One region of the Bradyrhizobium sp. CCBAU 51745 genome, then DNA from elsewhere that is predicted to be linked to it. Evidence: predicted binding sites of a transcription regulator. Region 1 holds the regulator's gene; each other region holds the start of a gene.
The links. Region 1 encodes PhoB, which activates phosphate uptake and scavenging genes when phosphate is short. Its sites were predicted from a motif close to TGTCATNNANCTGTCAT; they were not measured.
Positions count from the first base shown of each region.

Region 2: a site for PhoB is predicted at 1,565-1,581, ahead of XH98_RS23695 (glycerophosphodiester phosphodiesterase family protein). Genes of this name have one in related genera too.
Region 3: a site for PhoB is predicted at 4,627-4,643, ahead of phnC (phosphonate ABC transporter ATP-binding protein). Genes of this name have one in related genera too.

Region 1 covers NZ_LBJP01000007.1:430,262-437,453, reverse strand. Annotated here, with positions in the region: gene pstS (phosphate ABC transporter substrate-binding protein PstS) at 1-390, shown strand, start outside; gene pstC (phosphate ABC transporter permease subunit PstC) at 578-1,567, shown strand; gene pstA (phosphate ABC transporter permease PstA) at 1,569-2,414, shown strand; gene pstB (phosphate ABC transporter ATP-binding protein PstB) at 2,411-3,232, shown strand; gene phoU (phosphate signaling complex protein PhoU) at 3,244-3,960, shown strand; gene phoB (phosphate regulon transcriptional regulator PhoB) at 3,983-4,696, shown strand; gene XH98_RS09300 (GcrA family cell cycle regulator) at 4,789-5,301, opposite strand; gene XH98_RS09295 (aspartate aminotransferase family protein) at 5,769-6,971, shown strand; gene argF (ornithine carbamoyltransferase) at 6,971-7,192, shown strand, end outside.
Region 2 covers NZ_LBJP01000083.1:306-7,497, forward strand. Annotated here, with positions in the region: gene adh (aldehyde dehydrogenase) at 1-1,500, shown strand, start outside; gene XH98_RS23695 (glycerophosphodiester phosphodiesterase family protein) at 1,646-3,025, shown strand; gene pdhA (pyruvate dehydrogenase (acetyl-transferring) E1 component subunit alpha) at 3,280-4,302, shown strand; gene XH98_RS23705 (pyruvate dehydrogenase complex E1 component subunit beta) at 4,331-5,713, shown strand; gene XH98_RS23710 (DUF5076 domain-containing protein) at 5,717-6,019, shown strand; gene XH98_RS23715 (nucleoside deaminase) at 6,022-6,474, shown strand; partial or broken gene XH98_RS23720 (pyruvate dehydrogenase complex dihydrolipoamide acetyltransferase) at 6,537-7,192, shown strand, end outside.
Region 3 covers NZ_LBJP01000003.1:473,120-480,311, forward strand. Annotated here, with positions in the region: gene phnF (phosphonate metabolism transcriptional regulator PhnF) at 108-836, shown strand; gene phnE (phosphonate ABC transporter, permease protein PhnE) at 967-1,812, opposite strand; gene phnE (phosphonate ABC transporter, permease protein PhnE) at 1,809-2,693, opposite strand; gene phnD (phosphonate ABC transporter substrate-binding protein) at 2,780-3,709, opposite strand; gene phnC (phosphonate ABC transporter ATP-binding protein) at 3,774-4,583, opposite strand; partial or broken gene XH98_RS05015 (chloramphenicol acetyltransferase) at 4,735-4,881, shown strand; gene XH98_RS05020 (alpha-D-ribose 1-methylphosphonate 5-triphosphate diphosphatase) at 4,878-6,071, shown strand; gene XH98_RS05025 (DUF1045 domain-containing protein) at 6,090-6,794, shown strand; gene XH98_RS05030 (dihydrodipicolinate synthase family protein) at 6,901-7,192, opposite strand, start outside.

The sequences.
Region 1 (7,192 bases):
AAGAATTCGATCGGCTATGTCGAGTACGCCTACGCCAAGCAAAACAAGCTGACCTACACCAAGATGGTCAATAAGGGTGGCAAGACCGTTGAGCCCGCCACCGAGGCCTTCCAGGCGGCCGCCGCCAATGCCGACTGGTCCAAGGCGCCCGGCTACTACGTCATTCTGACCGACCAGCCCGGCGACAAGTCCTGGCCGATCACGGCGGCGACCTTCATCCTCATGCACAAGGATGCCACCGACAAGGCGGCCTCGCAGGAAGCCATCAAGTTCTTCCGCTGGGCCTTCAAGAACGGCGCCAAGGCAGCCGAGGAGCTCGATTACATCCCTATGCCGGACAGCGTCGTCCAGCAGATCGAGAAGACCTGGTCTGCCGAGATCAAGAGCTAAAGCTCTGAAGTCCGACGCTCGTGCCCCGTCATTCCGGGGCGCGAGCGTGGCGAGCGAACCCGGAATCTCGAAATTCCGGGTCTGGTCCTTCGGACCATCCCGGAATGACGCGGGACAAATCGTCGACAAGACCGCTCCTTATCGGCGGCATGCAGATAGCGTAATACAGGGGATCGGCGTGGCAGAAATGGCTGTTCAGAGCGATGTAATCGACGACGCTGGCCCTTATGATCGCGCCAAGGCCTTGAGCGCGTTCAAGCTCGGCGATGTCACCTTTTACTGGATCACGCGGCTTTCCGCGATCTCGGTGCTCCTCATCCTTGGCGGCATCATCCTGTCGCTGATCGTCGGTGCCTTCCCGGCGATGAAGGAATACGGCTTTGCGTTCCTGTGGACGCAGCGCTGGGCGCCGTCGGCCGATCCGCCCGTGCTCGGCGCGCTGGGACCGATGTACGGCACGCTTGTCACCTCCTTCATCGCGATGCTGATCGCCATTCCCGTCGGTCTCGGCATCGCGATCTTCCTGACCGAGCTCTGCCCGCAATGGCTGCGCCGCCCGATCGGCATGGCGGTGGAGCTGCTCGCCGGCATTCCCTCGATCATCTACGGAATGTGGGGCTTCTTCGTGCTGGGGCCGTTCCTGGCCAACACCTTCCAGCCCTTCATGATCAAGATCTTCGACGGCGTCCCGGTGCTGGGCGCGGTCTTCGCAGGTCCCCCGTCCTATCTCAGCCTGTTCAATGCCGCGCTGATCCTGGCGATCATGGTGCTGCCTTTCATCACCTCGATCTCGGTCGACGTGTTCAAGACCGTGCCGCCGGTGCTGAAAGAGGCCGCCTACGGCGTCGGCTGCACCACCTGGGAAGTGGTGCGCAGCGTCGTGATCCCCTACACCCGTGTCGGCGTCATCGGCGGTGTCATGCTGGCCTTGGGCCGTGCGCTCGGCGAGACCATGGCGGTGACCTTCATCATCGGCAACTCGTTCCGCATCTCGTCATCGATCTTCGCGCCTGGCACCACGATCTCGGCGGCGATCGCATCGGAGTTCGCCGAGAGCGACGGCCTGCACCAGTCCGGCCTGATCCTGCTCGGCCTGTTGCTGTTCGTGCTGACGTTCTTCGTGCTCGCCGCCGCCCGGCTGATGCTGCTGCGTCTGGAAACGAAGGCGGGGAAGTAACATGAACCCGATCTATGTACGCCGCCGCCGCAAGGACATCATCGTCCGAGGGCTCTGCGTTGGCGCCGCCGCCGTCGGCGTCACCTGGCTCGCGCTGATCCTGCTCACGCTGCTCTACAACGGCATTGCCGGCCTCAACCTCGACCTGTTCGTCGCCGATACCCCGCCGCCGGGCTCGACCGAAGGCGGCCTGCGCAACGCCATCGTCGGCTCACTGATCATGACCGTGATCGGCGTCGGCATCGGCGCGCCGCTCGGCCTGTTCGCCGGCACCTATCTCGCCGAGTACGGCCGTAACGACAAGCTGACCTCGGTGATCCGCTTCATCAACGACATCCTGCTGTCGGCGCCCTCGATCATCATCGGCCTGTTCATCTACGGCGCGGTGGTGGTGCCGATGCGCGGCTTCTCGGCGATCGCAGGCTCGCTCGCGCTCGCCGTCATCGTGATCCCGGTGGTGCTGCGCACGACCGAGGACATGCTGCTGCTGGTGCCGAACGCGCTGCGCGAGGCCGCCTCCGCGCTCGGCCTGCCGCGCTCGCTGGTGATCAAGCGGATCGCCTATCGTGCGGCCCGCTCCGGCCTCATCACCGGCGTGCTGCTCGCCACCGCCCGCGTCGCCGGCGAAACCGCGCCGCTGCTCTTCACCGCGCTGTCGAACCAGTTCTTCAGCCTCGGCCTGAACAAGACCATGGCGAACCTGCCCGTCACCATCAACAATTTCGTCCAGAGCCCTTACGCCTATTGGAAGCAGCTCGCCTGGAGCGGTGCGCTGTTGATCACGCTCACCGTGCTTGCCCTGAACATTGGCGCCCGCATCCTCGGTGCCGAGAGGACCGCAAAATGACCGACTTGTCCGTATCCGTGAGCTCCAACGCGCACCTCGCCTCGCAGCAGCCGCTGCCGGAAGCTCCGGCCAAGGTGACGGTGCGCAACCTCAACTTCTATTACGGCGAGCACCAGGCGTTGAAGAACATCAATCTGACGCTCGGCACCAACCGCGTCACCGCCTTCATCGGCCCGTCCGGTTGCGGCAAGTCGACCCTGTTGCGCATCTTCAACCGGATGTATGACCTCTATCCGGGCCAACGCGTCACCGGTCAGCTGATGCTGGACCAGACCAACATCCTCGACCCCAAGCTGGATCTCAACCTGCTGCGCGCCCGCGTCGGCATGGTGTTCCAGAAGCCGACGCCGTTCCCGATGACGATCTACGAGAACATCGCCTTCGGCATCCGCCTCTATGAGAAGATCTCGAAGTCCGAGATGGACGACCGCGTCGAGAAGGCGCTGCGCGGCGGCGCGCTGTGGAACGAGGTCAAGGACAAGCTCAACGCCTCCGGCCTGTCGCTCTCGGGCGGCCAGCAGCAGCGCCTCTGCATCGCCCGCACCGTCGCGGTGCGGCCTGAAGTGATCCTGTTCGACGAACCCTGCTCGGCGCTCGATCCGATCTCGACCGCCAAGGTCGAGGAGCTGATCCAGGAACTGTCCGAGAACTACACCATCGCGATCGTCACCCACAACATGCAGCAGGCGGCCCGCGTCTCCGACAAGACCGCCTTCATGTATCTCGGCGAGCTGATCGAGTTCGACGACACCAGCAAGATCTTCACGTCGCCGTCGGACCGGCGCACGCAGGATTACATCACCGGCCGGTTCGGCTGAGGAGACAGGACATGGCTTCCGAACATACCGCAAAAGCCTTCGACACCGACCTTCAGGAGCTCACCCGCCTGGTCGCCGAGATGGGCGGCATCGCCGAGCGCATGATCGTCGATTCCGTCGATGCGCTGATCCGCCGCGACGTCGCGCTGGGCCAGCGCGTCGTCACCATCGATGCCGAGCTCGACGCGCTGCAGAAGAAGATCGAGGAGCGCGCCGTGCTGACCATCGCGCGCCGCCAGCCGATGGCGGTGGACTTGCGCGAAATCGTCGGCGCCATGCGGGTTGCGACCGACCTCGAGCGCATCGGCGACCTCGCCAAGAACATGGGCAAGCGCGTCGCGGCGCTGGAGACGGATTTCCATCCGCTCAAGCTGTTCCGCGGCCTCGAGCACATGACCGACCTCGTGCAGCAGCAGGTCAAGTCGGTGCTGGACGCCTATGCCGCGCACGATCTGCCGGCAGCGATGGCGGTGTGGAAGGGCGACGAGGAAGTCGATGCCATCTGCACCTCGCTGTTCCGCGAGCTCCTAACCTACATGATGGAGGATCCGCGCAACATCTCGTTCTGCATCCATCTGATGTTCTGCGCCAAGAACATCGAGCGGATCGGCGACCACGCCACCAACATCGCCGAGACCGTGTTCTACATGATCGAAGGCCAGGCCATCACCGACAAGCGGCCGAAGGGCGACATGACGACGTTCGCCACGACGGTCCCGAACACCTGATTACGCAAGGAGCGACGAGCCCATGGGCGCACGCATTATGGTGGTTGAGGACGAGGAAGCTCTGACCGAGCTTCTCCGCTACAACCTCGAAGGCGACGGCTATGACGTGGAGACGGTGATGCGCGGCGACGACGCCGACACCCGCCTCAAGGAGCACATCCCCGATCTGATCGTGCTCGACTGGATGTTGCCGGGCCTGTCCGGGATCGAGCTGTGCCGCCGGTTGCGGACGCGATCCGACACCAAGCAGCTGCCGATCATCATGCTCACCGCGCGCGGCGAGGAGAGCGAGCGTGTCAGGGGCCTTGCCACAGGCGCCGACGATTACATCGTCAAGCCGTTCTCGGTGCCCGAGCTGCTCGCGCGGGTGAAGGGCCTGCTGCGGCGCGCCAGCCCCGAGCGGCTCGCGACCGTGCTCGCCTTCGGCGACATCGAGCTCGATCGCGAGAAGCGCCGCGTGGCGCGCTCGGGCCGGCCGATCGATCTCGGACCGACCGAATATCGCCTGCTGGAGTTCTTCCTGGAGCATCCCGGCCGGGTGTTCTCGCGCGAGCAGTTGCTCGACAGCGTCTGGGGCCGCGACATCTATATCGACGAACGCACCGTCGATGTGCATATCGGCCGCCTGCGCAAGCTGCTCAATCTCGGCCGCGAGCAGGACCCGATCCGCACCGTCCGCGGCGCGGGCTACGCGCTCGACGATCGCTTCGCGAAGGCTGAGCAGACCTCAAGCTAAGCTGCCCGCCAGCAAACAAAAAAAAGCGCGCCAGGTGGCGCGCTTTTTTTCGTCCCGGCCTGTACCGCGACGATGTCGTCTGAACCAAGTACTCAGCGCGTGCCCGGCTTCGCCGGCGCCCGCCGGCGATCCGCCGCCGGCTGATACGCCACGCGCGAGTGCTGGGCGCAGTAGGGCAGGCCGGAGAGCGCCTTGCCGCCGCAGAAGAAGAAATCCGGGCTTGAGGGATCGCCGACCGGCCAGTGGCAGGTAGCCTCGTTCAATTCGAGCAACGAGAGCCGCTGGCTCATCGGCACAACGTTGTCGTAGGTAACAGGTTCAGCCTCGACCTCGATCTCGAAAGCCTGCGCCAGCGCGGTGTTGCCGCGCGCGATGGGGCGGCTCACCCGCATCATGTGCTGTGCGGGACGCGCCTTGCGCGGCCGCGGAGCTGCTGATGAGGGGCTCTTGGCGCGGCCGGACAGGCCGAGCCTGTGCACCTTGCCGATTACGGCGTTGCGGGTCACGTTTCCAAGCTCAGCGGCGATCTGGCTGGCCGAAAGTCCGGCCTCCCAGAGCTTTTTCAGCTGCTCGACGCGATCATCTGACCAGGTCAAAACCGTCATTGCATCCTTTCCTTCGCCGGCGCCAGCCATCTGTGGGGCCTCACGACGAATGCCTAAGCTTCGAAAAACCCGTGCCGCCAGAATCCCTTAAGGCTCGCCGGGCGCGCCAGATGCGCCCGAACGTTTACGCCGGTACATGAGGACTTTTGGGATCAGAACCGCTGCACGAGATGTCGTATCTGACAAGCCAAACGCTACAATATGCCGTGACTCACGCGCAAGAGTCCGCCGACTCGCTTCCACATGTTCCGTGGCGAAAATCCCGCAAAATCGCCACCGCAAGACTACGGATTCAGCGTTTCGCGAGGCTTTCCGGGCGGCATTGACACCCGTATTGCCAAGCATAAGATAGTCGCACGTGCCGCCCTTAAAAGGCGGCACGTTTCGTTTTCCGGGCCAAATGACGCGCTGCGCCATGCGTGTTCAGGCCGTCCGAAACATCCGAAGTGACCACCAAAGAGATCGTCATGACCAACAGCGCAGCGCCGCATTTGCTCCCCGTTTTCGCCAGGGCCGATATCGGTTTTGAGCGCGGTGAAGGCGTCTGGTTGATCGCAACCAATGGCGATCGCTATCTCGATTTCACCTCGGGCGTCGCGGTCAACGCACTCGGCCATGCCCATCCGGCGCTGGTCAAGGCGCTGCAGGAGCAGGCCACGAAACTCTGGCACATGTCGAACCTGTTCCAGAGCCCTGACGGCGAGAAGCTCGCTGCGCGTCTTTGCAATGAGAGCTTTGCCGACTTCGTGTTCTTCTGTAATTCCGGCGCCGAGGCGCTGGAGGGCGTGATCAAGCTGGTCCGCCATCATCACTTCTCCAAGGGCCATCCGGAGCGCTATCGCATCATCACCTTCGAGGGCGCCTTCCACGGCCGCACGCTCGCGACGCTGGCCGCGACGGGATCGGCAAAATATCTCGAAGGCTTCGGTCCGCCGATGGACGGCTTCGACCAGATCCCGCATGGCGACATCGAGGCCGTGAAGAAGGCGATCGGCCCGCATACCGCCGGCATCCTGATCGAGCCGATCCAGGGCGAGGGCGGTGTGCGTCCGGCGACATCAGCCTTCCTCAAGGCGCTCCGCCAGCTCTGCGACGAGAAAGGCTTGCTGCTGGCCTTCGACGAGGTGCAGACCGGCATGGGCCGCACCGGCGATCTCTTCGCCCATCGCCGCACCGGCGTCACACCCGACGCGATGTCGCTGGCGAAAGCGCTCGGCGGCGGTTTTCCGATCGGTGCGATCCTGGCGACTGCAGATGCGGCCGCCGGCATGGGCCCCGGCTCGCACGGCTCGACCTTCGGCGGCAATCCGCTGGCGATCGCGGCCGCGAACGCCGTGCTCGACGTCATGCTCAAGCCCGGCTTCTTCGACCACGTGCAGAAGATGTCGCTGCTGCTCAAGCAGAAGCTCGCCTCCGTGATCGACCGTCATCCCGATATCGTCAGCGAAATCCGCGGTGAGGGGCTTTTGATCGGCATCAAGGCCGTGGTGCCATCAGGCGATCTGGTCGCAGCCTTGCGCAACGAGAAGCTGCTTACCGTCGGCGCCGGCGACAATGTCGTGCGCTTCCTGCCGCCCTTGATCGTCACCGAGGCGGAAATCGAGGAGAGCATCGTCAGGCTCGAGCGCGCCTGCACGGCGCTGTCAGGCAACAAGCGGGCGGCAAGCTGATGAGCAAGGCACCCAAGCACTTCCTCGATATCAACGAGCTGCCGCTGTCGGAGCTCAAGAGCATGCTCGCGGCCTCCTCCGCCATGAAGGCGAAGCAGAAGGCGCATCAGCCGGTGCGGCCGCTCGAAGGCAAGACGCTGGCGATGATCTTCGAGCGTCCGTCGACCCGCACGCGCGTCTCGTTCGACGTCGCCATGCGCCAGCTCGGCGGCGAGCCCATC
Region 2 (7,192 bases), on a different contig from region 1:
CTCGGCGTCACCCAAAATCCGTTCGCCGAACGCTACGACAATTTCATCGGCGGCAAGTTCGTGGCGCCGATCTCGGACAAATATTTCGACAACGCCTCGCCGGTGACCGGCAAGGTCGTCTGCAAGATCGCGCGGTCCGACGCGCAGGACGTCGAAGCGGCTCTCGATGCGGCCCATGCCGCCAAGGCAGCCTGGGGACGCACCAGCGTCGCCGAGCGCGCTGCGATCCTCAACAAGATCGCCGACCGCATGGAGGAGAATCTCGAGCGCCTCGCGGTGGCCGAGACCTGGGACAACGGCAAGCCGATCCGCGAGACCCGGGCCGCCGACCTGCCGCTCGCCATCGATCATTTCCGCTATTTCGCAGGCGTCGTCCGCGCCCAGGAAGGCTCGATCGGCGAGATCGACCACGACACGATCGCCTATCATTTCCACGAGCCGCTCGGGGTCGTCGGCCAGATCATCCCCTGGAACTTTCCGCTCCTGATGGCGTGCTGGAAGCTCGCGCCGGCGCTTGCCGCGGGCAATTGCGTGGTGCTCAAGCCCGCCGAGCAGACGCCGGCCTCGATCATGGTGTGGGCCGAGATCATCGGCGACCTCCTGCCGCCGGGTGTCCTCAACATCGTCAACGGCTTTGGCCTGGAGGCCGGCAAGCCGCTCGCCTCCAGCCCGCGGATCGCAAAAATCGCCTTCACCGGCGAGACCACGACCGGCCGGCTGATCATGCAATATGCCAGCCAGAACCTGATCCCCGTGACGCTGGAGCTCGGCGGCAAATCGCCGAACATCTTCTTCAAGGACGTCACCGCTGAAGACGACGATTTCTTCGACAAGGCGATCGAAGGCTTTGTCATGTTCGCGCTGAACCAGGGCGAGGTCTGCACCTGTCCGAGCCGGGCGCTGGTCCACGCCGACATCTACGATCGCTTCATGGAGCGGGCGCTGAAGCGCGTCGCCGCCATCAAGCAGGGCGATCCGCGTGCGGCCGACACCATGATCGGCGCGCAGGCCTCCAGCGAGCAGCTCACAAAGATCCTGTCCTATATGGACATCGGCAAGCAGGAGGGCGCGAAGGTCCTGGCCGGCGGCGGACGCGCCGATCTCGGCGGCGACCTCTCGGGTGGCTTCTACGTCCAGCCGACGGTGTTCGAAGGCCACAACAAGATGCGGATCTTCCAGGAGGAGATTTTTGGCCCCGTGGTCTCGGTCACGACCTTCAAGACCGACGACGAGGCACTCGCGATCGCCAACGACACGCTCTATGGCCTCGGGGCCGGCGTCTGGAGCCGCGACGCCAACCGCTGCTACCGCTTCGGCCGGGCGATCCAGGCCGGCCGGGTCTGGACCAATTGCTACCATGCCTATCCCGCCCATGCCGCCTTCGGCGGTTACAAGCAGTCGGGCGTCGGCCGTGAGACCCACAAGATGATGCTCGATCACTACCAGCAGACCAAGAACCTCCTGGTCAGCTACAGCCCGAAGAAGCTCGGCTTCTTCTGATCGAACCAGCGCAGGCGGCGTCATGTCGACGCCGCCTGTGCACATCCGTGACCGCCCGACCCGCCGTCATCCGTCTGTCAGATTATTGAGACAAGACGAGCCCGATCGCGACGACGCGATGCCAGGCACAGAGGGAGGCGCGGCCATGACGAACAATCTCTTGCGGCGGAAGATGCATGTCAGAGCGAACCTGCTCGGCGCGGCCCTGGCGTTGCTGGTGCCGTCGATGGCCGTGGCCCAGTCTGCGCCATCAGGTGCCAAGCCGTTTCTGACCGTCGACGGAAAGGCGCCGCTGATCCTCGGACATCGCGGCGTGCCGGGGCTGGTGCCCGAAGAGACCGAGGTCTCCTACGAGCTCGCGGCCGCGCTCGGAACCGACGCGCTCGAAGAGGATCTGCACCTCACCAAGGACTGCGTCCTGGTCGCGCGTCACAACCCCTGGCTGGCCGACAACACCAATGTGGCCGAAGTGGCGAAGACCAACGCTGTGGTCGCAGCCCGCAAGCGCACCGTATCGGGTGTGCGCGTCAAGGCGCCGGCCGCAGCCGGCACGCCCGCCGACTATCTCACGGATCTCACCGATCCCTCCGATCCCAAATCGGTGCTGAAGTCATTGATCGTCGACGGTGAGGATCACACCAACGATTGGTCGCTCACCGACTTCACGATGGCCGAGCTGAAGCAGTGGATCGGCGGCACCACCTATGATGCGGCGAACGAGCGGCCGAAGATGTTCAACGGCAAATTCCCCGTCATCAGCTTCCAGGACATCCTCGATATCGCCAAGGCCAAGAGCAAGGAGACGGGGCGTCCCATCCTGGTCTATCCGGAAACCAAGAATCCGACCTGGAACAATGCCCAGGCGATCGCAAACGGCTGCGGCGCGCCGGGCAGCCATCCGTTGGAAGACGCCTTGATCAAAATCATCAACGACAACGGCCTCAACACCAGGGACGCGCCCATCCTGGTTCAGAGCTTCGAGCCCGGCAGCCTGAAATATATGCGCAGCCACGGCCTTCAGACCCGGCAGGTGCAGCTCATCGACGGCAACGGCATCGACTTCAAGACCGGTAAGGTGCTGCTCGACAACATCACCAATTCACGTCCGTTCGATTGGACGGTGGCGGGCGATGCACGCTTGTATGATGCGATGCTGACGCCTGAGGGACTCGCCGAAATCAAGACCTATGCCGACGGCATCGGTCCGTGGAAGCCCTATATCGTTCCGCTGAAGGTCGCCTTGTGGAAGGACACCAATGCCGACGGCACGCCCTACAAGGGATCGACACCGGAGGCTTCGACCCAGGAGGCGACCAGCCTGATTGCCGATGCGCACAAGCTCGGCCTGTTCGTCCACGTCTTCACGTTCCGTAACGAGAAGAAATATCTTGCGGCCGACTATCACGCCGATCCAGCCCAGGAATATCTCAAATTTTTCCGGCTTGGCGTCGACGGAGTCTTCACCGACTTCACGCACACCGGCGTTGCCGCCCGCGCTGCGTATTTGCGCGAACTGGGCTGGTAGGTCCGGCGGTTCGAATCGGACACGCAGCGGGGCTCGGCACCCGAGATATGCGTGTCCGATGTCGTCGCCGCGCTTGTGTGCAGAGCTCTCGCAGGCGCGGAGCTAATGTTGCCTGATCCAGCGCCAAAAGTTTTGCAAAATTTCGGCCACGCTGCAGTGCGGCATAATGAAAGTCGTCCTATGCCGCTGCGGTGCTTTCACACCCGATTGAGTTAGGTTAGAGAGGACCTAGATTTCTCTGACCCGGAATTCCCATGGCCGCACCCAAGAAAGCCGCCGCAAGCGCTGAGCACGATAAAACCAACGGCGGTTCGCCCCCGGAATTCACCAGGGAGCAGGAGCTGAAGGCGCTCCGCGACATGCTCCTGATCCGGCGGTTCGAGGAAAAGGCCGGCCAGCTCTACGGTATGGGTGCGATCGGCGGCTTCTGCCATCTCTATATCGGCCAGGAGGCCGTGGTAGTTGGTATGCAGATGGCCCTGAAGGAGGGCGATCAGGTCATCACCGGCTATCGCGACCATGGCCATATGCTTGCCACCGGCATGGATGCCAACGGCGTGATGGCCGAGCTCACGGGACGCCGCGGCGGCTATTCCAAGGGCAAGGGCGGCTCCATGCACATGTTCAGCAAGGAGAAGCACTTCTACGGCGGCCACGGCATCGTCGGTGCGCAGGTCTCGCTCGGCACCGGGCTTGCCTTTGCCAACAATTACCGCAGCAACGGCAATGTCAGCGTCACCTATTTCGGCGACGGTGCGGCCAACCAGGGCCAGGTCTATGAGAGCTTCAACATGGCGGAGCTCTGGAAATTGCCGGTGATCTACGTCATCGAGAACAACCGCTACGCCATGGGCACTTCGGTCTCGCGCGCCTCGGCGCAGCAGGATTTTTCCAAGCGCGGCGTGTCCTTCAACATCCCGGGCAAGCAGGTCGACGGCATGGACGTCCGCGCCGTCAAGGCCGCGGGCGAGGAGGCGGCGGCCTGGTGCCGCGCCGGCAAGGGCCCCTACATCCTTGAGATGCAGACCTACCGCTATCGCGGCCACTCGATGTCCGACCCGGCGAAGTACCGCACGCGCGAGGAGGTCGAGAAGGTCCGTCACGATCAGGATCCGATCGAGCAGGTGCGTAACCGCCTGCTGGCGGCCAAGGTCAGCGAGGCCGATCTCAAGGCGATCGATGCCGAGGTGCGTGACATCGTCAACGCCTCCGCCGACTTTGCCCAGCATGATCCCGAGCCGGATGCCGCCGAGCTCTGGACCGACGTTTACCGCTAAACGCGCGCAAGCTTTCTTTGGAGTCGATATGCCAATTCAAGTGCTGATGCCCGCGTTGTCGCCCACGATGGAAAAGGGCAACCTCGCCAAATGGCTGAAAAAAGAGGGCGAGACGATCAAGTCCGGCGACGTCATCGCCGAGATCGAGACCGACAAGGCCACCATGGAGGTCGAGGCGACCGATGAGGGTACGCTCGGCAAGATCCTGATTCCCGAGGGCACCGCCGACGTTGCCGTGAACACGCCGATCGCGACCATTCTCGCCGATGGCGAGAGCGCCGCCGATCTGGCGAAGGCGCCTGCACCGGCGGCGAAGGCCGCGGAGTCCGCGCCGCCCGCCGCTGCCAAGGCTGAAGCGCCCGCGCCGAAGGCTGCACCTGCGCCGCAGGCCGTCGCCGAACCCGATCCTGAGGTGCCCGCCGGCACCGAGATGATCACCCAGACCATCCGCGAAGCGCTGCGCGACGCCATGGCTGAAGAGATGCGCCGCGATCCTGATGTCTTCGTGATGGGCGAAGAGGTCGCCGAATATCAGGGTGCCTACAAGGTCACGCAGGGCCTGCTGCAGGAGTTCGGCGCGCGGCGCGTGATCGACACCCCGATCACCGAGCATGGTTTTGCCGGCGTCGGCGTCGGCGCTGCCATGACCGGGTTGAAGCCGGTCGTCGAGTTCATGACCTTCAACTTCGCCATGCAGGCGATCGACCAGATCATCAACTCCGCGGCCAAGACGCTCTACATGTCCGGCGGCCAGATGGGCTGCTCGATCGTGTTCCGCGGACCCAACGGCGCCGCCGCGCGCGTCGCCGCCCAGCACAGCCAGGATTATTCGGCCTGGTACTCGAACGTACCGGGTCTCAAGGTCATCGCGCCGTACTCGGCTGCCGACTACAAGGGCCTGCTCAAGGCCGCGATCCGCGACCCCAATCCGGTGATCTTCCTCGAGAACGAGGTGCTCTACGGTCACACCGGCGAAGTGCCGAAGCTCGACGATTTCATCATTCCCATCGGCAAGGCGCGCATCGTGCGTTCGGGCAGCCATGTGAGCATCATCTCCTGGTCGAATGGCATGACCTATGCGCTGAAGGCCGCCGACGAACTCGCCAAGGAGGGCATCGAGGCCGAGGTGATCGACCTGCGCACGCTGCGTCCGATGGACACCGAGACCATCATCAACTCGGTGAAGAAAACGGGGCGCGCCGTGACGGTGGAAGAGGGCTGGGCCCAGAGCGGCGTCGGCGCCGAGATCGCCGCGCGCATCATGGAGAACGCCTTCGACTATCTCGACGCGCCGGTCGCGCGCGTCGCCGGCAAGGACGTGCCGATGCCCTATGCCGCGAATCTGGAGAAGCTTGCGCTGCCGTCGGCGGCTGAGGTCGTCGAGGCCGCCAAAGCCGTCTGCTACAGGTAGACCATGGCGGGCCCGAAGGAGCAGCCACTGCCGCCCGACGTCATGACCCGCGATGACGCGGTCGAGATCCTGCGCGTGTTCGTGCTGGATGGCGGGCTGTCGATGGCGTTCCAGCGCGCCTTCGAGGAGCCTGACATGTGGGGCCTGCTGCTGGTCGATCTCGCCCGCCACGCCGCGCGCGCTTATGCGCGCGAGAGCGAATATACCGAGGAGGACGCGCTGAACCGGATCCTCGACATGTTCCAGGCCGAGATTGAGCGTCCGACCGACACTGGCACCACGACGCCGCGGGGAAAGGGACACTGACCGTGACGATCGAATCCTATCATTACGATTTCATGCTGGAGGCGATCCGCGAAGCGGAAGCCTCGATCGCGCAAGGTGGTCTGCCGATCGGCGCAGTGCTGACGCGCGACAACAAGATCATCGCCCGCGGCCACAACAACCGCGTGCAGGAGAACAATCCGATCCTGCATGGCGAGATGAGCTGCCTGCGCGAGGCCGGCGCGATCTCGTTCCATGACACGGTCATGTACACCACGCTGTCGCCATGCTCGATGTGTGCCGGCGCGCTCGGTCTGTTCAAGGTCAAGCTCGTGGTGATCGGGGAATCCGTCACCTTCGAGGGCTCCAAGGACATTCTCGACAAGTTCGGGATTCCCTGGATCGACCTGGCCGACGACCGCTCCATCACCATGATGAAGAATTGGCGCTCCATCCCTGCCAATGAGCGCCTCTGGCAAGGCGACATCGGCAACTAAACCTGGTCTGTTCGTCTTCACTTTCGGAGACGACGTTTTGAGAAGTTCTTCGTGAGGTCAGCATGCCCATCAACATCCTGATGCCAGCTCTTTCGCCGACGATGGAGAAGGGCAACCTCGCCAAGTGGCTGAAGAAGGAAGGCGACAAGGTCAAGTCAGGCGACGTCATCGCCGAGATCGAGACCGACAAGGCGACCATGGAGGTCGAAGCCATCGACGAGGGCACGCCAAGATCCTGGTGCCCGAGGGCACCCAGGACGTGCCGGTCAACGACGTGATCGCGGTGCTCGCCGGCGAAGGCGAGGACGTGAAGGCTGCGGGCGCTGCAAAGCCCAGCGCGTCGGCCGCCCCGCCCAAGCCCACCGAGAAGGCGGCTGAGGCTCCCGCACCGGCACCTGCGCCCGCCGCGCCCAAGGCTGCGCCGGCTCCCGCCGCAGCACCCGCGCCGCAGGCTGCTGCACCGGCTGCGCAGGGCAATGGCCATGCCGGCCGCGTGTTCTCGTCGCCGCTGGCGCGGCGTCTCGCCAAGGAAGCCGGCATCGACGTCTCGATGGTCACGGGCACTGGCCCGCACGGCCGCGTGGTCGCGCGCGACGTTGAGCAAGCCAAATCAGGCAAGGGCCTCAAGGCGCCCGCTGCGGCTCCGCCCGCCGGCGCGCCGTCGATCGCGCCGACCATGTCGGACAAGCAGATCCTGTCGCTGTTCGAGCCGGGCTCC
Region 3 (7,192 bases), on a different contig from region 1:
CAAACTTGCCGAATTGAAGTTGTCTATGATAATAGACAACTTCATACGGAAACGCCATGACTGTTTCGTGACAAGCGTGTGATTTTAGGGCTAGGCTGATCGCCGAGATGAGCATGCAGGACACCGCTTCCTCGGGCGTCGCGCTGTGGCGCCTCGTTGCCGACGGCATCGAGCGCGGCATCGCCGACGGCCGCTTTGCCGCCGGCGACAAATTGCCGGGCGAGATGGAGATCGCCGAAACCTATCGCGTCAACCGCCACACCGTGCGGCGCGCGCTCGCAGCCCTTGCCGAACGCGGCATCGTGCGCGCCGAGCGCGGCAGCGGAACCTATGTCGAGGCGCAGAAGCTGGCTTATCCCTTGCGCTCGCGCACGCGCTTCTCGGAGATCGTCGGCGCCGAGGGCCGCGAGCCGCATGGCCGGCTGATCGAGGCGTCAGAGGATGCCGCAACGCGCGAGCTTGCACGGGAATTGGGCGTGAAGACCGGCGCGCCGCTGGTGCGGATCGAAGCCATCCGCCTCGCCGACCGCACGCCGATCTGCGTCTCCACCACCTGGCTGTCGGCGGAGCGATTTCCGGGCGCCGGCACGGTGTTCTCAGCCACGCGCTCGATGACGAAGATGCTCGAGCACTACGGGATCCGCGACTACCGCCGCGGCGCCACCAGGATCACCGCCGGCATCGTCGATGCGACCGATGCCGCGCGGCTCGATCTGCCGCTGGGACGGCCGATCCTGGTGGTCGACGCGACCGACCTCGATCTCGAGGGCAAGCCGCTGGTGACGAAGCATTCGCGCTTTGCCGCAGAGCGGGTGGAGTTTTTGGTGGAGCCGTAGGGGGAGCTCGCTCTCTCCAGGAAAACGGAGCGTAGGGTGGGCAAAGGCGCTCTTGCGCCGTGCCCACGTCTTTCTCGATCGCTAGAGATGGTGGGCACGCTTTGCTTTGCCCACCCTAAAGCAGCGGTGCTCAGGCCACCGCCCGCTTACCAATGATCGCAAAGCGCAGCTTGCCCGAGATGAAATCGATTCCCGCGACGGCGACCAGGATCATCAGGATCAGGAACGACACCTTCTGCCATTCCAGCACGCGGATCTGCTCGGCGAGCTGGAGGCCGATGCCGCCGGCGCCGACGATGCCGATGATGGTGGCCGAGCGCGTGTTCGATTCGATGAAATACAGCACCTGGCCGGCGATGACGGGCAGCACCTGCGGCATCAGGCCGAAGCGGATCTCGTGCAGCGCGCCGCCGCCGGAGGCGCGGATGCCCTCGACCTGCTTCTGATCGGCGCCTTCGATCGCCTCCGAGAACAGCTTTCCGAACGCACCGAAATCCGCCACGGCAATCGCGAGAACGCCGGCGAACGGGCCGAGCCCGACCACGTTGATCCACACCAGCGCCCAGATCAGCGTATCGACGCCGCGGATCGAATCCAGGAACCGCCGCACCGGGAAACGGACGATGTTAGGGACGATATTGCGGGCCGCAAGCAGGCTGACGGGCAGCGCCAGCAAGGCGGCCAGCGTGGTGCCGAGCAGCGCGATCGACAGCGTCTCGCCCAGCGCTTTGAGATAGAGCGGGAGCGACGATCCGGGATCGGGCGGCATCATCATCATGCTGATCCAGCCGAGCTGGCTTAGGCCCGAGATGAAACGCGCCGGCGAGAAATCGAGATCGACCAGGCCGAACACGAAGATCGCAAGAGCCGCGATGAGCATCGCCGGCGTCGCCAGGCGTGCCGATACCGGACGGTCGAAGACGTCAGGGTAGCGCGCGCGGAGCTTCTCGGTGTTGACGTCCTGCGGCTTATTCAATTCCGCGCCTCCTTGCCAAACAGGCGGCCGCGCACCCAGCCGGTGGTGATGTCGATCAGGAACACCGTGACGATGATGGTCACGAGGATGGCGCTGACGTCGGAGTAGTAGAATTTTCGGATCGCGACGATCAGCTCCTGCCCGATGCCGCCGGCGCCGACAAAGCCCATCACCGAGGCCTCGCGCACATTGATCTCGAAACGCAGCAGCGCGTAGCTGGCGTAACCCGCCGAGACCTGCGGCAGGATCGCAAAGCGCATGCACGACACCCAGCTCGCGCCGGTGGAGCGGATGCCCTCGACCGGCTTCATGTCGGCGTTCTCGACCATCTCGGAAAACTGCTTGCCGAGCGCGCCGGTGGAATGAATCGCGATCGCGAGCACGCCCGCGACCGGACCGAGGCCGAAGGCCATGACGAAGATCAGCGCGAACACGATGCCTGGCACCGTGCGCGCGAACTCAAGCAGGCGCCGGACGGTGAAGCGCAGCCAGGGCGCGGGCGAGGTGTTCTCGGCGGAGAAGAAATTGAGCAGGAAGGCAAGAACGGCGCCGATCAGCGTGCCGACATAGGAGATCAGCAGCGTCTCGCCGAGCAGCTTCAGCCATTTGTGCAGGCCCCAGAACCACTCGCCGAGATCGGTCCAGACCCGCTGGCCGCTGTCGAGAGTGAGGATGCGATTGAAGTAGCTGACGAAGTTGCCGAAATAAGTGAAGAAGGTGCGCAAATTCACCTCGGCGCCGATCGAGGCCACGATCAGCGCGGCGACGAACAACGTGAAGCCCGCCAGCAGGCGCAGGCGCTTGCGTGCGACTGCCTCGCGATAGGCGGCGTTGAGGGCGGCGAGCTGCTGCTCGGGAAGGATCGAAACCGCAACCGTCATCGAAGGCACAGATCCATCACAAACAGATCCATCAAGAAAAGAGCCGGGTCCATCGACCCGGCTCGAGTAGCCTCGTCCCGACGAGCTCAGGACGCCTTCTTACGCAGATTATCGACAAACCTGATCAGATCGATGGTCTTGTTGTAATCGTCGTTGGCGATCGGCTCCCACGGCTTGTTCTTGCCGTCGGAGAGCTTCTTGAACGCCTCGGGATCCTTCTGTGCCGCGTCGAGGAAGGCCTTCTTGATGGCGGCCTTCATGTCCTCAGGCAGGTCGCTCAGATAGGCGTAGGGCGAGTTGATGATGAGGTCGGACTTCACGACGATGCGGAAGTCCTCCTTCTTCATCGGCGTGCCGTCGGCCGACTTCACCATGCCCTTGTTGAGCATGCGGGTCAGGTTGGAATCGTCGTCCGCGTTCCACCAGTTGGCAGCGACGTCGACGGTTCCTTGCGCGAGAGCGAGAACGGCATTCTCGTGGCTGCCGGTGAAGACGACCTTGGAGAAGTAGGCGTCGGGATCGATGCCGAGCGCGTTCAGCTTGAAGCGCGGCATGTTGTTGCCGGAAGTTGAATTCGGATCAACAAGCCCGAGATTCTTGCCCTTGAGGTCCTCGATCTTCTGGTACGGCGATTTCGCCAGCACGTAGAACACCGAGTAATAACCCTTCGAGCCGTCGGAGTTGACGTCGATGACGAACGCGTCGGTCTTGACGCCGGTAAGCCGGGCACGCGCGAACGAGGCCGGGCCGTAATAGCCGATGTGGATGTTGCCGGCGCGCTGGCCCTCGATGAGGGCGGCGTAGTCGTTGGCGACGCGCAGCGTCACCTTGACGCCGAGCTCCTTGGACAGATAGCTGATGAAGGGAGCGTAACGCTCGGTCACGCCCGAACCGTTCTCGGCCGGAATCGCGGCGAAGGTGATCTCCGGATATTTCGCCCTCCAGTCTTCGGCGGAAGCGGATCCGGCAAAGGCCAGCGCGGCGGCGCCGGCAAGAACTAATCTGCGAGTGATCATGATGCCCTCTTCATCTGATAGGAGCGGTTGACGCAAAAACTGGTCATGACGGATGCGACGCGGCTCAGGCCGCCGCAGCCGTTCCGAGTGCCGGGACCCCCTCGGGCACCGGCGCAGGCGTGCCGCCCATGACATCGGCGGCTTCGAGATCGTAGAGCTCACGCGCGACAAGGTCGGTCAGCGCGGACGGCGCGCCGTCGAACACCACTCGGCCCGCCGCCATGCCGATCAGGCGATCGCAATAGCTGCGCGCCAGATCGAGCGAATGCAGGTTGCAGAGCACGGTGATGCCGAAATGCTTGTTGATGCGCAGCAGCGCATCCATGACGATCTTGGTGTTGCGCGGATCGAGCGAGGCGATCGGCTCGTCGGCGAGGATGATGTCGGGCTGCTGCACCAGCGCCCGTGCGATCGCCACGCGCTGCTGCTGGCCGCCGGAGAGCTGATCGGCGCGCTGCGCCGCGAGCGCGGCGATGTCGAACTGTTCCAGTGCCGACATCGCCAGCGCCTTGTCCTGCTCGGGCCATACTTGCGACAGCGAGCGCCAGGCCGGCATGGTGGCAAGACGGCCCATCAGTACGTTGGTCAGCACGTCGAGCCGGCCGACCAGGTTGAACTGCTGGAAGATCATCGCCGACCGCGCCCGCCACTGCCGCAGCTCCTTGCCGCGCAGCGCGGTGACGTCGAGGCCGTCGAACAGGATGCGGCCCTGCGTCGGCGTCACCAGACGATTGATGGCGCGCAGCAGGGTCGACTTGCCGGCGCCGGAGCGTCCGATCACGCCGACGAAGCCGCCGGGGGAGATTTGAAACGAAGCCTCGTCCACCGCGGCTTTTGCGCCAAAGCGGCACGTCAGACCTTCAACCACCAGCATGCAGGGCTCCAGAGTAGCTGGAGCCCACCGCTATCCCCGGCGGTTGACACTTGTATGACACGTGCGATGCGGCGTGGCGATCCTACACACTTCATCCCCTGTCATCATATCGTCATGACACCGTCATTGTGCCGCTCGAAGAGACGCGACATTGGCCAGGCTGGCATGGTGGGACCGGGATCACGACAAATTGCGTGCGGCGCTGCCCGATTTCCGCACGCTCGCGATTGAAGATTTCCTGTCGGCATACGAAGCAGGGACAAGTCTTCCTTCCAGCAAACGAAGTGCGGTCGCGTGACAGACATTTTCATCGAGGGCGGCCGGACCCTGATTGGCTCCGAGCTCGCCGAAACTTCCCTCTCCGTATCCGGAACCGACATTGCGCAGATCGATGCGGCACGCGGTCGCGCGCGGCTGGCGATCGATGCGCGTAATTTGCTGGTGCTGCCCGGCATCGTCGACCTGCATGGCGATGCCTTCGAGCGGCAGATGATGCCGCGCGCCGGCGTCGATCTTCCGATAGACGTCGCGCTTGATGACACCGACCGCCAGGTCATCAGCAACGGCATCACCACGGTGTTCCACGCCACCACCTGGTCATGGGAGCCGGGCCTGCGCAGCGGCGACAATGCCAGGCGCCTGCTCGAGGCGATCGAGCGGCAGCGTCCGCACTTTGCTGCCGACACCCGTTTTCACCTGCGCCACGAGACCTATAATCTCGATGCCGAGGACGAGATCGGCCAGTGGCTGGCCGAGGGCCGCGTCGACCTGTTCGCCTTCAACGACCATATGGACGGGGTCGTTGCCGACATCTCGAATCCGCGCAAGCGCAACCGCATGGTGGAGCGCACCGGCCTTTCAGCTGAGGATTTCGACAAGCTCGTCGCGCATATCGTCTCGCGCGCGGCCGATGTTCCGGCCTCGATCGCCCGGATCGCAGCAGCGGCGCGCATGGCCGAGGTGCGGATGCTGTCGCATGACGATGCGACGCCGGCGATGCGCCGGAATTTTCGCGCCATGGGCGTGAGGCTCGCCGAATTTCCGATCAATGAGGAGACGGCGCGCGAGGCAGCCGATCATGGCGATGCCATCGTCTACGGCGCACCGAACGTCGTGCGCGGCGGCAGCCACACCGGCTGGACCAAAGCCTCCGACATGATCGCGAAGGGGCTCTGCACGGTGCTGGCTTCCGACTATTACTATCCGGCGCCGCTGCTCGCCGCATTCCGCCTCGCCGCCGACGGCGTGCTGCCGCTGACCGAGGCCTGGAAGCTGATCTCGTCGGCGCCCGCAGACGCCGCTGGCCTCACTGATCGCGGCACGCTGGCGGCGGGCCGTCGCGCCGACATCCTGCTCGTCGACGACAGCATGCCGCTGCGGCCGCGGCTGGTCGCGGTGATCGCCGCCGGCAAGCTCGTCCATCTCACCGATGCGACGCGTCTGGCTGGCATCGCGGCGACACCGCGCGAGACTATCGTTGCAGCATAAATTAGTTATGCTTGGGCAATGACAGGTTTTCCCCGCTACGCGATCTATTTTGCCTCCGGCGACGACCACGCACTCTCCCGCTTCGGCGCCGAGCTGCTCGGCTATGACGCCTACACCGGCGACGAACCGCCCTTTCCCGGCGACGCCCTGCGTATCGCACCCGACTGGCACGACGTCACCGCCGATCCCCGCAAATACGGTTTTCACGGCACGCTGAAGGCGCCGATGGTGCTGGCAGCGGGCAAGACCGAGGCCGAACTCGCCGCGGCCTGCGCGACATTCGCCGGCAAGGCGCGCCCGATCCCGGTGATCCACCCGATCGTGGATTCCATCAGCGGCTTCATCGCCGTCATTCCGGCCGAGCCGGTTGACGCGCTGCAAGAGCTCGCCGCCGATTGCGTCCGCGATTTCGATTGCTTCCGCCAGCCCCTGACCGCGGAAGACCGCGCGCGGCGCAAGCCCAAAAAGCTCAGCGAGCGACAGCGCGAGTATCTCGATCGCTGGGGCTATCCTTACGTGATGGAAGAATTCCGCTTCCACATGACGCTGACCGGGCGGCTCGACGCGGATCGGCGCGGCCCGATCCTGGAGATGTTGCGGGCAAGGTTTGCGGCGCTGAAGCTGGAAAAGCTGGCGATCGATCGCATCACGCTGTTCAAGCAGGACGATGCGAAGGCACGCTTTTGTATCGTGGGCGAATGGACGTTGGCACCGGCCCCGTAGGGTGGGCAAAGGCGCCCTTGCGCCGTGCCCACGTTCTTTTCTCAGCAATTCACAGGTGGTGGGCACGCTTCCGCTTTGCCCACCCTACGATTGCGGTGCGTGGGGCCTACTTCCCCCAGCGCAGCGCCAGCGCGTCGCGCTCCTTGGCGAGCTCCAGCAATCCTGCGCGCGTTGCCGGATGCAGCGGTTGCAGCGGATGGCGCACCGCGTCGGACTTGATCACGCCGCCGGCCTGCATCATCGCCTTGCAGGCGATCAGGCCGCATTGGCGGTTCTCGTAATTGATCAGCGGCAGCCAGCGTTCATAGGCGGCCTTCGCCTTCTCCCGGTCGCCCGCGAAATAGGGATCGATGATCTGGCGGATACCGTCGGGATAGCCGCCGCCGGTCATCGCGCCG